Regions from separate parts of the Dorea sp. AM13-35 genome, predicted to be linked through region 1. Evidence: predicted binding sites of a transcription regulator. Region 1 holds the regulator's gene; each other region holds the start of a gene.

Region 1 (3,560 bases):
AGTTCCTGGCATTTGACAGAGTTTGTGAAAATCTCTTCTTGTACCATAAGTTCATCAATTTCCCGGTCGCGGTCTTCGAGTACGCTGATGCGTTCTTCCGTCTTTTTTAATTCATTCTGGCGTTTGCGTTCCTTAGCCTGCAGTTCTTTTTGTTCCTGCCAGCTTAATTTGGAAGCGGAGACTTCACCGGAATCGGTGGAAGAATCAGAAGTCATATCGATATTTTCTGTATATGCAGCTGTGAGTTCTTCCTTTTTCTCCAAGTAATAATCGTAATTTCCAATGTAATTGACAAACGTATGATGCGTAAGATCCAGGATTCTTGTGGCTGTCTGATTGATGAAATAACGGTCATGCGAAACATAGAGCAGTGTTCCGGTATAATTATTCAGCGCTTTTTCCAGAATTTCTTTTGAGGTAATGTCTAAATGGTTGGTCGGCTCATCGAGGATCAGGAAGTTTGCTTCAGAGAGCATAAGCTTTGCAAGAGAAACACGTCCTCTTTCACCACCGCTTAAATCGGAAATCCGTTTAAAGACATCGTCTCCGGTAAATAAGAATGCTGCAAGCATGTTCCGGATCTGCGTATTTGTAAGAGTCGGGTAATCATCCGAAATCTCTTCAAAGATTGTCTTTTCCATATGGAGCACATGGTGTTCCTGATCGTAGTAGCCAATCTGGACATTCGTACCAAGGGTGAAAGTTCCGTTGTCTGCAGGGAGAACCTGATTTAAAATCTTAAGCAGAGTCGTCTTGCCGGTTCCATTATCGCCGATGATCGCAACGTGTTCGCCACGCTTGATCTCAAAACTGATATCTGAAAATAACGTCTGTGGTGGAAAGGCTTTACTTAAATGTTCTACCGTCAGTACATCATTACCGCTGATGGTTGCAGGTTCCAGCTTTAACTGAAAGTCTTTGTTTGTTTCTATCGGTTTTTCTACCGGTTTGATCTTCTCAAGCATTTTCTCACGGCTTTCCGCCCGTTTGATTGATTTCTCGCGGTTGAAAGAGCGGAGCTTTTCAATAACAGCTTCCTGATGCTTGATCTCTTGCTGTTGGTTGAGATATTCTTTGATACGCGCTTCGCGGATCTGCTGTTTTTTCTGAGAGTAATCAGTATAATTACCAGAATAAGTCATCAGTTTACCGTTTTCTATTTCGATGACTTTCGTTACAATCCGGTTCAGAAAATAACGGTCGTGTGAGACGATCAGTACTGCACCCGGATAATTTAATATGTAAGTTTCCAGCCACGTGATTGAATTCAAATCCAGGTGGTTGGTCGGCTCGTCCAGAAGCAGAATATCCGGTTTAGTAAGCAGAAGTTTGCCGAGAGAAACACGGGTTTTCTGTCCTCCGGAGAGCGTATTCACCGGTTTGGTAAATTCTTCTTCCTGAAAACCTAGTCCCTTTAAGACGCCAGTCAGTTCGCTTTCGTAAGCATATCCATTTTCGCGTTCAAATGCTGCGGTCAGCCGGTTGTAGGAGTCCATGTGGTCTTCCAGAGAGTCTCCACTTAAGTCCTTCATCTCCAGTTCCAGCTGACGGATTTTCTGTTCCATGGCAATGATATCTGCTTTTGCCGTGCGCACTTCTTCGTAGATCGAACGATCTGTATTCATGTCCTGATGCTGGGCGAGATATCCCATAGTCTTTCCTTTGGTCAGGATGACGGAACCACCATCTGACGGCAGTTCTCCGGCAATTATCTTGAAAATAGTAGATTTGCCGGCTCCGTTCGGGCCTACAAGGGCAGCTTTCTCATGATCTTCTATATGAAAAGAACCATCTTTCACAATGATTTCTTCACCAAATGTTTTGTTAATTCCATGACAGGCAAGTATCATAAAAAATTCCTCCTTATCTGTTCACATACGTTCTTATTATAGCGAAAACGTAATAAAAAAACTACTAAAAAATTGACTTTATTCATACAATTTTATATAATAACAGTTAGAATATATATGGGAAGGTGAAAAAATTGGATAATCGAGGAATATCACAGGCAGTCATCCGACGTTTGCCGCGATATTATAGATATTTAGGAGAACTCCTTGAAAATGGGGTAGAACGTATTTCTTCTAACGATCTGAGCAAAAGGATGAAGGTTACTGCGTCTCAGATTCGTCAGGATCTTAACAATTTCGGAGGATTCGGACAGCAGGGATACGGCTATAATGTCAAATATCTATATACAGAGATCGGCAAAATCCTGGGACTGGAAGAAGATCATAAGATCATAATCATTGGTGCAGGTAATTTGGGACAGGCACTTGCAAATTATGCAGCGTTTGAAAAACGTGGATTTATCCTGACCGGAATTTTTGATGTAAATCCGCGTCTGGAGGGAGTTGCGATTCGTGGAGTGCCGATCCGCATGATGGACGAGTTGAAGTCCTTTGTCCAGAAGAATGATGTAGAGATTGCTGTACTTACAATTCCAAAAGAGAAGGCAATCGAAGTTGCGAATATGCTTGTGGAGAACGGCGTGCGCGCGATTTGGAACTTTGCACATACGGACCTCAATATGCCGGATAACATCATTGTTGAGAATGTGCATTTGTCAGAGAGTCTGATGCAGTTATCTTATAACATCAGTCGTTATAATGAAGACCAGCGCAAAAAAGGAAAGAACTAGTAAAAGCAGACGTATAGAAACAGGCATGTGTATACAGGCTTGTTTTTATACGTCCTTTTTATATGATACCAGAGCAGAAAAGCCTGCATTCATGTGAGCTTGTCAGTAAGCGGATGTAAGATTTTGTGACTCCGCAGGTGTCATAAGTACGATTATATTAGGGAGATGAGCATATGAGGTTTTTACCGGATGGAGACAGTATGAAGGCGGCAGATAAGGATACGATAGAGAATCTCGGTATCCCATCACTGGAACTGATGGAACGTGCGGCGAGGAGTTGTATTGATTCCATGAAAAAGGAAAAGCTGGATTTTACAGATGTTCTGATTGTCTGTGGATCGGGAAATAATGGCGGAGATGGTTTTGCTATTGCGAGACTTTTAAAAGAAGAAGGATGTGCGGTTACTGTTTTTATGGCGGGGAATCCGGCACATTTAAGTGCGGAATGCCGGTATCAGTGGAAGCTTTTTGAAAGCATTGGAGGATCGATCCGCGACCACTACCCGGATGGCACATACAGCCTGATCATTGATGCTATATTCGGTGTTGGTCTGAGTCGGGAAGTAACCGGGCATTACCGGGAAGTTATCGAGTGGATGAATGAAGCGTCCGGAACAAAAGTTGCAGTGGATATTCCATCGGGAATCAATGCCGGAAATGGTTGTGTGCTTGGTATTGCATTCCGCGCAGATTATACAGTGACGTTTCAGGTTGAGAAGATCGGACTTATCTTTTATCCTGGAAAAGAATATGCAGGTAAAGTCACAGTGACAGATATCGGAATATCACTCCGAACGATGGAGAAGAACAAGAACATTGCATATCTGCCGGACAGAGAGGAATATATCAGAATGCTGCCGGACAGACCGGAAGATTCCAATAAGGGTACTTATGGAAGGCTGCTTGTGATCGCCGGAAG
Region 2 (3,560 bases), on a different contig from region 1:
GAAAACCTCCCATTTCATCCTCTCTATCTTCAATGTCATTTTTTATCCATATTTTAGACCAAAATTCAGTCTTATTATACCATAAAATGATACCCCCAAAAAATATTAAACAAAATCGTTACCTCTTTAAAGCAAAATTGTTATATAGTTAAGAAAGCTACGGATATCTCAAGTATGAAAGTGAGGGGGTGAGGATCTGAACAAGTATTTACTGGAACAACTGTATAAACGCTACTACAGAGAACTGTATCTTTACATCTATTCACTCAGTTCAAACTGCACTGTAACTGACGATATTTTGCAGGATACATTTTTAAAAGCCTGGCTTTCGCTGAAGGATTCTCACACCAATATGCGTGCCTGGCTTTATATGGTAGCGAGAAATCTTTACTACAATTATTATAAGAAAGCAAAAACTCTTGCATCACTGGAGGCAATCCATACAGAAGATGTAGCTCCTGTTTCGGAATATTTTATCAAGAAGGATGTTCTGGAAGAAATTTTACAAAAAGAAGGGACAAAACAGCTTTGGGAAGCGATCCACCATTTAAAAGGACAGCAGAAAGAAGTCATTCTTTTACAATATTTTGGAGATTTTTCCCAGAAAGAAATTGCCGCCATGCTACGACTCACTACCGGCAGCGTGAAAATGCTTGCCTATCGTGCGAAAAAAGAGCTCAAAAAATATCTTATATCATATCAGGAGGGAACAAGATGACTTATCGTGAATTAATTGAATTATATAAAGCCGGCGAACTTGAGCTGGAACAGCAAAAAAAAATAGAACAGGACATTGAGCGTCAGGAAGCTATTGGTGATTATCTTTATGAAAAAGAGGAAATTCCGGAATTAAGCGATGTATTTACGGAAAAAGACGATACCGATTTTATCAAAGTCGTCAACCGCTCTATCCGAAGTGCTTTCCGCAAACTTGGACTCGCTGTGCTTACAGTCACACTTGTACTGGTGTTATTTATACAATTTTGCCTGCCGTCAGTCGTTTCCAGATTTTATTATAATCCTGCCAAAGAAGCCAAGGCCGGTCAATCCACCCAGACACAGTTCAGCCGGGATATGGCAGCTTACACAGAACTGTTTCTTCCGGGTAAGCGCAGAGTTTCTGCCACTGTGGAAGCAAAAGGATATGGCGATTATAATTTTACAATTCCACAGACTTTCAGCATGACCGGAACGATGACAGATGTCTCCGGTTATATTACACGCGGAAAAATCCATTACTATGACAGCAATGTTTTAAAAACGCCAGTCGGCAATTCATTTTTCTGGAATCAGGCAGATGCAAAGTCAAAAACCTCTTCTGCTTCTGAAAATGTTGCATACATGGAAAAAGTTGCAGATTTGAAAGAAGACGAATCTATTTCCACAAGCGCCGGTGGAAACAAAGAAGATTCAAAAGCTTACATCAAAGATCTGGATTCACGTAAAATGTACTTAGCTTATGTATCTCTGGAAAATATTATGGATTATCCTTCTTTTGCAAAATATATTCAAAAGCAGAAGATCAACGAAGTATGGTGCGGTGTGCAGACAAATGCATTTGATTCTTTAGATGGTGATCCATCCTATACACTCCATACCCCAAATATCGGTTTCGTATGCAATCCTTCTTCTTTCAGTCCGATTGTATGGAATGATAAGAAATATCCTAATTTATTTCCGGGATGTAAGATCAATAAAGATGGCTGGATTGATGAAGCAGATAGTGCAATTAAAAATCTATACAAAGGAAAATATGCGAAGCAGCATTTTCTGAGCCTTTTAAATTACCTTACCGATCAGGAAAAATTTGTACAGATGATGTCCGAATCCGGTAATACCGGAACTTTTAATGCCGGAATACTTGCACAGGCGAAATCCTATGTGAAGAAACACGGACTTCACATCTATGGATACGCAACCGTTACGGATAAAGAAACTCTGGAGGAACTGATTAATCAGAAAGAAGTCTATTCAATCTATACAGAAGAGATGCAGTAAAACTAAATTTGGGACGGGGATTTTCTAGAAAATCCCCGTCCCAAATTTAACACTTTATCACATTAAACTCATTGTTATTTTTTTAATTAATATGTTAAAAAATTATCACACTTTTTTGAAATTATGCTATACTATAGACGGCAACAAAAAGATATATATAATTTCAGGAGGTAACTGATCATGATGGAGAGACTTAGAGCAATGCGTGAACCACTCAAATATGTACAGGGCAGAGATGCACTTTTGAAGTTTCAGGAAGAAATGGGCTATATGGGAAAAAGATGGTTATTTGTCTGTTCCCGGAGCGGATATAAAGCCTGCCACGATAAAATCGAGCAGAGTTTTGGAGATTTAGACGACTACAGACGTTATGAAATTTTCGGCGGCATTTCCAGCAAAAGTGAAATAGCCAAAATGCAAGACATTGTAAAAGAAGACAAAATAGACACTGTTGTTGCTGTCGGAGGTGGAAGTGCAGTCGATACAGCAAAAGCAACTGCATACTATTCAGGAAAACATATCGTTATTGTTCCTACGGTTGCTGCAACTGATGCACCATGTACCGGACTTTCCGTTATTTACAACGACGATCATAGTTTTGATAAATATTTATTCTATCCTACTAACCCGGATGCAGTCATGGTTGATACGACGGTCATCGCCAATGCGCCGGTAAAATTCCTCATTGCAGGAATGGGCGATGCACTCGGAACTTATTTTGAAGGTCGTGCTTCTATCCGTACTGAATCTGCCAGTCTGGAAGGTACTGGAATCACAAGAGCCGGTCAAGCACTTGCAAGATTGTGTTATGACACACTTCGTGAATATGGTAAACAGGCTGTAGAAGCATGCAAAGTACATGCTGTTACTCCTGCTTTGGAGAATATTGTAGAGGCAAATGTATATCTTTCCGGTGTTGGTGCTGATAATGTAAACTGTGCCGCTGCACACTCTTTCTACAATGGTGTAACTTCTCTTGGAATCGCACATGCCGACCACGGCTGCTGCGTTGCACTCGGAACATTGGTTCAGCTTATTCTGGAAGGTGTTCCAAAAGAAGAATTTGAAGAAGTTCAGAATTTCTGTATGGAAGTCGGTCTTCCTGTTACACTTGAAGAAATTGGAGTTACTGCTGCAGAACAGGTTGAAACAATCGCCAAAAATGCTTGTGTACCAGGTGAAACCATCCACAATCTTGCCGGCGACGTACAGCCGGTTGAACTGTATGATGCTATCCTTCAGGCAGATGCAATGGGTAAACTCGCACTTGGCAAATAATATAATCATACATTAATAAACGGGGCTGGCGCTTTAATGATTACTAGCGCGACAGCCCCGTTGTATTTCTTAATTATAACATTTCTCTATGATTCCGCACCTACTGCATCTGATGCATTTTCCTTTTCCGGAAATAATTTTCCAAAAATAAAACGAATACACGGTCCGCAGTAAAAAATCTGCCAGAATAATGCAACCGGGAAATTAAAAAATGTTGTTTCAAACCATGTTGCAAGCACATTTGCTCCTGCATTTTTGAAAAGTACTGTCGCGATCAGACTCAT
Region 3 (3,560 bases), 450 kb from region 1:
GACGAAGATCATTATGGACTGGACAAAGTAAAGGAACGTGTGCTTGAATTTCTCGCGGTACGCGCTCTGACGAAGAATACAGATGCACCAATCCTTTGCCTGGTTGGACCTCCGGGAACCGGTAAGACATCCATTGCAAAATCACTGGCGCATGCTTTGAAGAAGCCGTATGTGCGTATTTCACTCGGAGGCGTACGAGATGAGGCAGAGATCCGCGGTCACAGAAAAACTTATGTCGGAGCGATGCCGGGAAGAATTGCAGCGGCTTTGAAGAATGCCGGAGTGAAGAACCCACTGCTCCTTCTGGATGAGATCGACAAAGTCAGCAATGATTATAAAGGGGATACATTTTCAGCACTTCTGGAAGTACTGGATGCGGAGCAGAACAAGAATTTTAGAGATCATTACCTGGAGGTTCCGCTGGATCTTTCGGAAGTATTATTCGTGACAACAGCGAATACATTACAGACGATTCCAAGACCGCTTTTAGATCGTATGGAAGTGATTGAGATCAGCAGTTATACGGAAAATGAAAAACTTCATATTGCAAGAGAACACCTGATCCCGAAACAGCTGAAAAAGCACGGTTTAAAAGAAAAACAACTGTCGATCAGCAAGAAAGCTCTGTGGAAGATTGCAAGAAATTATACAAAAGAAGCCGGAGTCAGGCAGATGGAACGTAAAATTGCTGATATCTGCCGCAAAACAGCAAGAGAGATTTTGGAAGATAAGAAGAAAGCCGTACGCGTGACAGAAAGGAATCTGGAACATTATCTCGGAAGAGAGCTGTTCAGCTATCAGATGAAAAATGACAAGGATGAAGTTGGTATTGTGCGGGGACTTGCATGGACAAGTGTTGGCGGCGATACGCTTCAGATTGAAGTAAATGTCATGCCGGGAGAAGGCGAAATCCTGCTGACCGGTCAGCTCGGAGATGTGATGAAAGAATCCGCGCGTACAGGTATCAGTTATATCCGCTCCGTCAGCTCGGAGCATAAGATTGACGAGAAATTTTTCAAAGAGCATGATATTCATATACATATACCGGAAGGTGCAGTGCCAAAAGATGGTCCGTCGGCGGGAATTACAATGGCAACAGCAATCTTTTCGGCTGTTACAGGGAAAAAAGTCCGTGCAGATCTGGCAATGACCGGAGAAATTACGCTGCGTGGAAGGGTTCTTCCAATCGGAGGTCTGAAAGAAAAGCTTCTCGCTGCTAAAAATGCGGGAATCCTGACAGTTCTTGTTCCAAAGGAAAATAAAGCGGATGTAGAAGAGATATCAACAGAGATTACAAAAGGACTGGAGATCATTCCGGTTTCTCATATGGATGAAGTATTGAAGCTTGCACTAAAGCGTTAAAAGGGGGAAAAGAATATGGTTATAAGAAGCCTGAATCTGGAAACAGTATGTGGAATTACAAGTAAATTACCGGAAAATGAACATCCGGAAATTGCATTTGCAGGAAAATCAAATGTTGGAAAATCATCCCTCATTAATGCTCTCATGAATCGGAAATCATTTGCGCGTATTTCCGCGACACCAGGAAAGACACAGACGATTAATTTTTACAATATTAATGAAGAATTATATCTGGTAGATCTTCCGGGATATGGATATGCAAAAGTATCTGAGCAGGAAAAAGCAAAATGGGGTCAGCTCATTGAGCGGTATCTCCATGGATCGGAACAGTTGAAGGCAGTCTTTCTTCTGATTGATATCCGGCATGATCCGTCTGCGAACGACAAACTGATGTACAGTTGGATCGTGGAGCAGGGATTCAATCCGATCATTATCGCGACTAAATTAGATAAGATCAAGCGCAGCCAGGTACAAAAGCAGATCAAAGCAATTCGCCAAGGATTAAATCTGCTTCCGGGAACAATTGTTATTCCATTTTCATCTGTGACGAAGCAGGGAAGAGATGAGATATGGGAGCTGGTTGAGACGGAATTTATGGAGAAGAATGAAGAGAAGTAATGGATGAGAGAAATTGTCATCTGTGAAGATGTAGAGATTGAAAGAAACCTTTTGAATACAGTACTGCTATGGAACTGCTGTTTCTTGATACCTACATGAAAGAATTAAACGGCATGGAGACAGCGCGAAGAATAAGAGAATAAGAGAATAAGAGAATAAGGAAAGAGAAGTTTGATAACAGATTGACAAACTTCTCTTTTTTTGCTATTATTAGACTAAAGTACAAACAAAAGTCTAACAGTAAAACAAAAGTAACGGGAAGGAGTAAGATCATGAATTATATTACGAATATCCAGAAGTATTCTATTCATGACGGAGATGGAATTCGTACTACCGTTTTTTTTAAGGGATGCCCACTGAAATGTGTCTGGTGTCACAATCCGGAGACGCAGCGATTTGAAAGAGAACTTCAGTACGATAAGGAAAAATGCATTGGATGCGGAGCCTGTGCAAAAGTCTGTCCGCAGAGCGCGATTTCAATGACGGAGGGAAAGCCGGTTCTTGACAAATCTCTGTGTAATCTTTGCGGAAAGTGTGAGAATTACTGCCCGGAAGGAATCCGTGAGACAGTGGGAGAAGAGTATCCGGTAAAAGAACTGGTAAAAGAACTGATGAAGGATCTGATGTTCTACGAGCAATCCGGCGGCGGTGTTACTCTTTCCGGCGGAGAAGTTATGGCAATGTCTACGGAGTATGTGCTGGAAATTGCCAAAGCACTTAAGAAGGAAGAGATTTCTTTAACAATTGATACGTGCGGATATGTGCCGTATGATAAATTTGAAGCGGTTTTACCGTATGTAGATACATTTTTATATGATGTGAAAGTGATGAATCCGGAGCTTCACAAGAAGTACATAGGCGTAGATAACAGACTGATTCTTGAGAACCTTGTGAAATTATCGGATGCAGGAGCAAGGATTTACATCCGTATTCCGACAGTCAAAGAAGTGAATGGCAATGATGAGAATATGAAGGCAACCATTCAGTTCTTAAAAGAACACAATATCCATCCGGCACAGGTGAATTTGTTGCCGTACCATAATACAGGAAGCAGCAAGTATCCAAAACTGGATATGGAATATAAAGGAACTGATTTAACGGCACCAACAAATGAAGAGATGGAAGGTTTTGTAAAACTTTTCCAGGATGAAGGCTTCTCAAATACCAGAATAGGAGGTTAAAACAATGGCAAAAAGAGGCATGAATGAAAGAATTCAGAAACTGAGAGAACTGAGTGTAACAACACCGGTACATATCGACTTGGAGAGAGCGAAGATCGAGACAGATTTTTACAGAGAGAATGATGGAAAATATTCTATTCCTGTAATGAGATCTATGGTATTAAAAGAGTATTTCTCCAAGAAGACATTATATCTGGGTGATGGAGAACTGATCGTAGGTGAAAAAGGAAAAGACCCGCAGGCATCTCCGACATTCCCGGAACTTTGTTGCCACAGCGTAGAAGATATGACAGTTATGAGCGAGCGTGACCTTGTATCTTTCCATACAACAGAAGAAGACAGAAAGCTTCAGGCAGAGGAGATCATCCCATTCTGGCAGGGACGCAGCATGAGAGAAAA
Region 4 (3,560 bases), 530 kb from region 1:
ATTCCACGAGTATCTTTGATAGAGATACGTTTTCCTGTTCCATTCCATCCTGTATTAACAAGATATGCTTTTGCTCCGTTAGCTTTCATCTTTTTAACTAATTCGTGAGCATATTTTGTCGGATGCAACTCCAAGAATGCCTGTCCGAAACAAGCTGAGAATGTCGGTGTAGGCTCTGTGATTCCACGCTCTGTTCCTGCAAGTTTTGCTGTAAATCCTGACAGGAAGTAATATTCTGTCTGTTCCGGAGTTAATACAGATACCGGAGGAAGTACTCCAAATGCATCTGCTGACAGGAAGATTACATTCTTAGCTGCCGGTGCTGCTGATATCGGACGTACGATCTTCTCAATGTGATCGATTGGGTAAGATACACGCGTATTCTCTGTCACGCTCTTATCTGCGAAATCAATCTTACCATCTTTGTCCAGTGTGACATTTTCAAGAAGTGCGTTACGTTTGATTGCATTGTAAATGTCCGGCTCAGACTCTTTATCCAGGTTGATAACTTTTGCGTAACATCCACCTTCAAAGTTAAATACTCCATTATCATCCCATCCGTGCTCGTCATCACCGATCAGAAGTCTCTTCGGATCAGTAGAAAGCGTTGTCTTACCTGTTCCGGAAAGTCCGAAGAAGATTGCTGTATTCTCTCCGTTCATATCTGTGTTTGCTGAGCAGTGCATAGATGCAATACCTTTTAATGGCAGATAGTAGTTCATCATAGAGAACATACCTTTCTTCATCTCTCCACCATACCATGTATTGATGATTACCTGCTCACGGCTTGTGATGTTGAATACTACTGCTGTCTCAGAATTCAGTCCTAATTCTTTGTAGTTCTCAACTTTTGCTTTTGACGCATTGTAAACAACGAAGTCCGGCTCAAAATCCTTCAGTTCTTCTTCTGTTGGTTTGATAAACATATTTGTTACAAAATGTGCCTGCCATGCAACTTCTACGATAAAGCGGATTGCCATACGTGTATCTTTGTTTGCACCGCAGAATGCATCTACAACATAAAGTTTCTTGTCGGAAAGTTCTTTCTGTGCAATCTCTTTTACAGCTTTCCATGTCTCTTCTGATGCCGGGTGGTTATCATTTTTATACTCATCAGAGGTCCACCATACCGTATCTTTGGAATTTTCATCCATTACGATATATTTATCTTTTGGCGAACGACCGGTATAGATACCTGTCATTACATTCACTGCTCCGAGTTCGCTCTCCTGTCCTTTTTCATAACCTTCAAGTTCAGGTTTTGTTTCTTCTTCAAATAACATCTCATAAGAAGGATTATAAACAATCTCTGTAGTTCCTGTAATTCCATACTTGCTTAAATCGATTTTTGCCATTTTACATTAACCTCTTTTCTTCATTATTTACATTGTCCTGTCTGTGCACGACAACATTTGCTCCTATTATCTCATTTATTTCAAAAAAAGTCAAGACTTTAACAATCTTTTTTCGAAAGTTTTAGACATTTTTTATGCATTTATCTTCCTTTTTTCGTTAAATCCTTGTCTATGGTATTCAAAAAATGCAAGATTGCATGCGCAATCTTGCATTTCCTTATGCTTTAAAATATTTATTATTGATTTTTTTAATCATTACAGCGTAAATCACAAGCGCAACGATCGTAATGGTCATGAAAACATAAAATACCGTCTTCGCTTCTCCGATATAAGTGTTATAAAGATCGGAAGCACCATATAAAGTTGCTGCAATACCAAGTATTAAAAGTGGCGGCAATGCCTCCTTACAGTATCCATCCAGATCTTTGCACTTTTTAATATTCACGTTTTTCGGAAGTAAGATCGTCCGGTTGATCTCATGTTTGAATCTCAGCATGTAACATCCATACAGACAATACAATCCGAGTCCCAGACCTATTACTCCAAATACACCTTCCATTCTTCGTTATCCTCCGTATCTCCTGTATTTCTCTTCTTTTGACTAACGGTTCAGAATCTGTTTTACAGTCTCTTCCATCTGATCTACATCACATTCGATATTATGCAGGACATTTGCATCCAGAATGTCTTTGATTGCCTGCGGCATATCGACCTGTGAAAGCTCCTGCAATTTCGGAAGCAGTGCAAATTCATCTTCTTCTGCATATTTTGCATCAATTGCTGTCATAACGCTCTTCACGAATTTGTATGGGCTTGCTGTGGACGCGATCAGATATTTCTTGCCTGTCTTTTCTGACTGTTCATACCGGCTGCATACATAAGATGCAACTGCTGTATGTGTATCCATCACATAACCGGTCTTATCATAGACATCATGGATCTGCTCTGCCGTCTCGTCCTCTGTGGCATATCCTGCAGCAAAATCAGACAGTTTTGCTTTCATATCTTCCGAAACCGTATACGTTCCATCTTTTTTCAAAGCTTCCATCAGTTCTTTTGTCTTATCGCTGTCCTCTCCTGCAATTACATAGATCAGACGCTCCAGATTGCTGGAAATCAGGATATCCATAGATGGCGATGTTGTCAGCACAAATTCACGGTTCTTATCATAAGTTCCTGTCTGGAAGAAATCAAACAATACTTTATTTTCATTCGATGCACAGATCAGTTTACCAATCGGCACACCCATCTGTTTTGCATAGTAAGCTGCAAGAATATTTCCAAAATTACCTGTCGGAACGACAACTTGTAATTCTTCTCCGTTCGCAAGTTCTTCATTTTCCAGAAGTTTTGCATATGCATATACATAATAAACAACCTGCGGAACCAGGCGTCCGATATTAATAGAGTTGGCTGATGAAAACTGATATCCCTTGCCGGCAAGTTCTTCTGCAAGTTCTTTGTCTTCAAACATTGCTTTGACACCGCTCTGCGCATTGTCAAAATTGCCGTGGATCGCAACAACATCTACATTGCTTCCCTTCTGCGTTACCATCTGAAGTTCCTGTACTTTACTGACACCGTTCTTCGGATAGAACACGATGATCTGTGTTCCTTCCACATCTGCAAATCCTGCCATTGCAGCTTTTCCGGTATCTCCGGATGTCGCTGTCAGGATCACGATCTTATTCTCTACGTGATTCTTCTTCGCAGAAGTCGTAAGGAGATGTGGCAGAATGGAAAGTGCCATATCTTTAAATGCGATGGTTGCACCGTGGAATAACTCCAGATAGTAAGTATCCGATACCTTTACCAAAGATGCAATCTCTTCCGTATCAAACTTGCTGTCATATGCTTTCTCAATGCACCCTTTCAGTTCTCCCTCTGTAAAATCGGCCAGAAACAGCTTCATTACTTCATAAGCAATCTCCTGATAGCTCATACTTTTTAACTGCTCCATAGAAACATCCAGTTTTGGAATCTCTTCAGGTACAAATAAACCGCCATCCGGAGCAAGCCCTTTTAAAATTGCTTCAGATGCAGTTACCTTTAACTCGGAATTCCGGGTACTTTTGTAATGTAGACTCATATTTCCACCTTTCCTTTGGTCTTTCTTGCTATTATTTCTTCTTGCTGTTTGTATATTTTACAAGACCGCCTGCTGCAATCAATTTCTGCATGAATTCCGGGAATGGCTGTCCCTGG

Evidence for each region. The regulator Rex, encoded in region 1, represses fermentation and respiration genes when NADH is low (regulators of the CRP and FNR family bind a similar motif). The targets are predictions, from matches to a motif close to ATTGTTAANTANTTAACAAT.
Region 2: DW152_RS04835 (glycerol dehydrogenase) is a predicted target of Rex. The motif match lies at 2,089-2,108, and genes of this name have one in related genera.
Region 3: DW152_RS00470 (trans-4-hydroxy-L-proline dehydratase activase) is a predicted target of Rex. The motif match lies at 2,151-2,170, and genes of this name have one in related genera.
Region 4: pckA (phosphoenolpyruvate carboxykinase (ATP)) is a predicted target of Rex. The motif match lies at 1,442-1,461, and genes of this name have one in related genera.

What each region holds. Positions count from the first base shown of each region.
Region 1 covers NZ_QUCZ01000001.1:550,596-554,155, reverse strand. Annotated here, with positions in the region: gene abc-f (ribosomal protection-like ABC-F family protein) at 1-1,850, opposite strand, end outside; gene DW152_RS02695 (redox-sensing transcriptional repressor Rex) at 1,985-2,641, shown strand; gene DW152_RS02690 (NAD(P)H-hydrate dehydratase) at 2,815-3,560, shown strand, end outside.
Region 2 covers NZ_QUCZ01000003.1:106,762-110,321, forward strand. Annotated here, with positions in the region: gene DW152_RS04825 (RNA polymerase sigma factor) at 221-718, shown strand; gene DW152_RS04830 (anti-sigma factor C-terminal domain-containing protein) at 715-1,998, shown strand; gene DW152_RS04835 (glycerol dehydrogenase) at 2,182-3,276, shown strand; gene DW152_RS04840 (DUF2798 domain-containing protein) at 3,363-3,560, opposite strand, start outside.
Region 3 covers NZ_QUCZ01000001.1:105,114-108,673, forward strand. Annotated here, with positions in the region: gene lon (endopeptidase La) at 1-1,362, shown strand, start outside; gene yihA (ribosome biogenesis GTP-binding protein YihA/YsxC) at 1,378-1,980, shown strand; gene DW152_RS00470 (trans-4-hydroxy-L-proline dehydratase activase) at 2,253-3,161, shown strand; gene hypD (trans-4-hydroxy-L-proline dehydratase) at 3,166-3,560, shown strand, end outside.
Region 4 covers NZ_QUCZ01000001.1:20,547-24,106, reverse strand. Annotated here, with positions in the region: gene pckA (phosphoenolpyruvate carboxykinase (ATP)) at 1-1,355, opposite strand, end outside; gene DW152_RS00120 (hypothetical protein) at 1,573-1,914, opposite strand; gene thrC (threonine synthase) at 1,957-3,444, opposite strand; gene DW152_RS00110 (3-isopropylmalate dehydratase small subunit) at 3,476-3,560, opposite strand, start outside.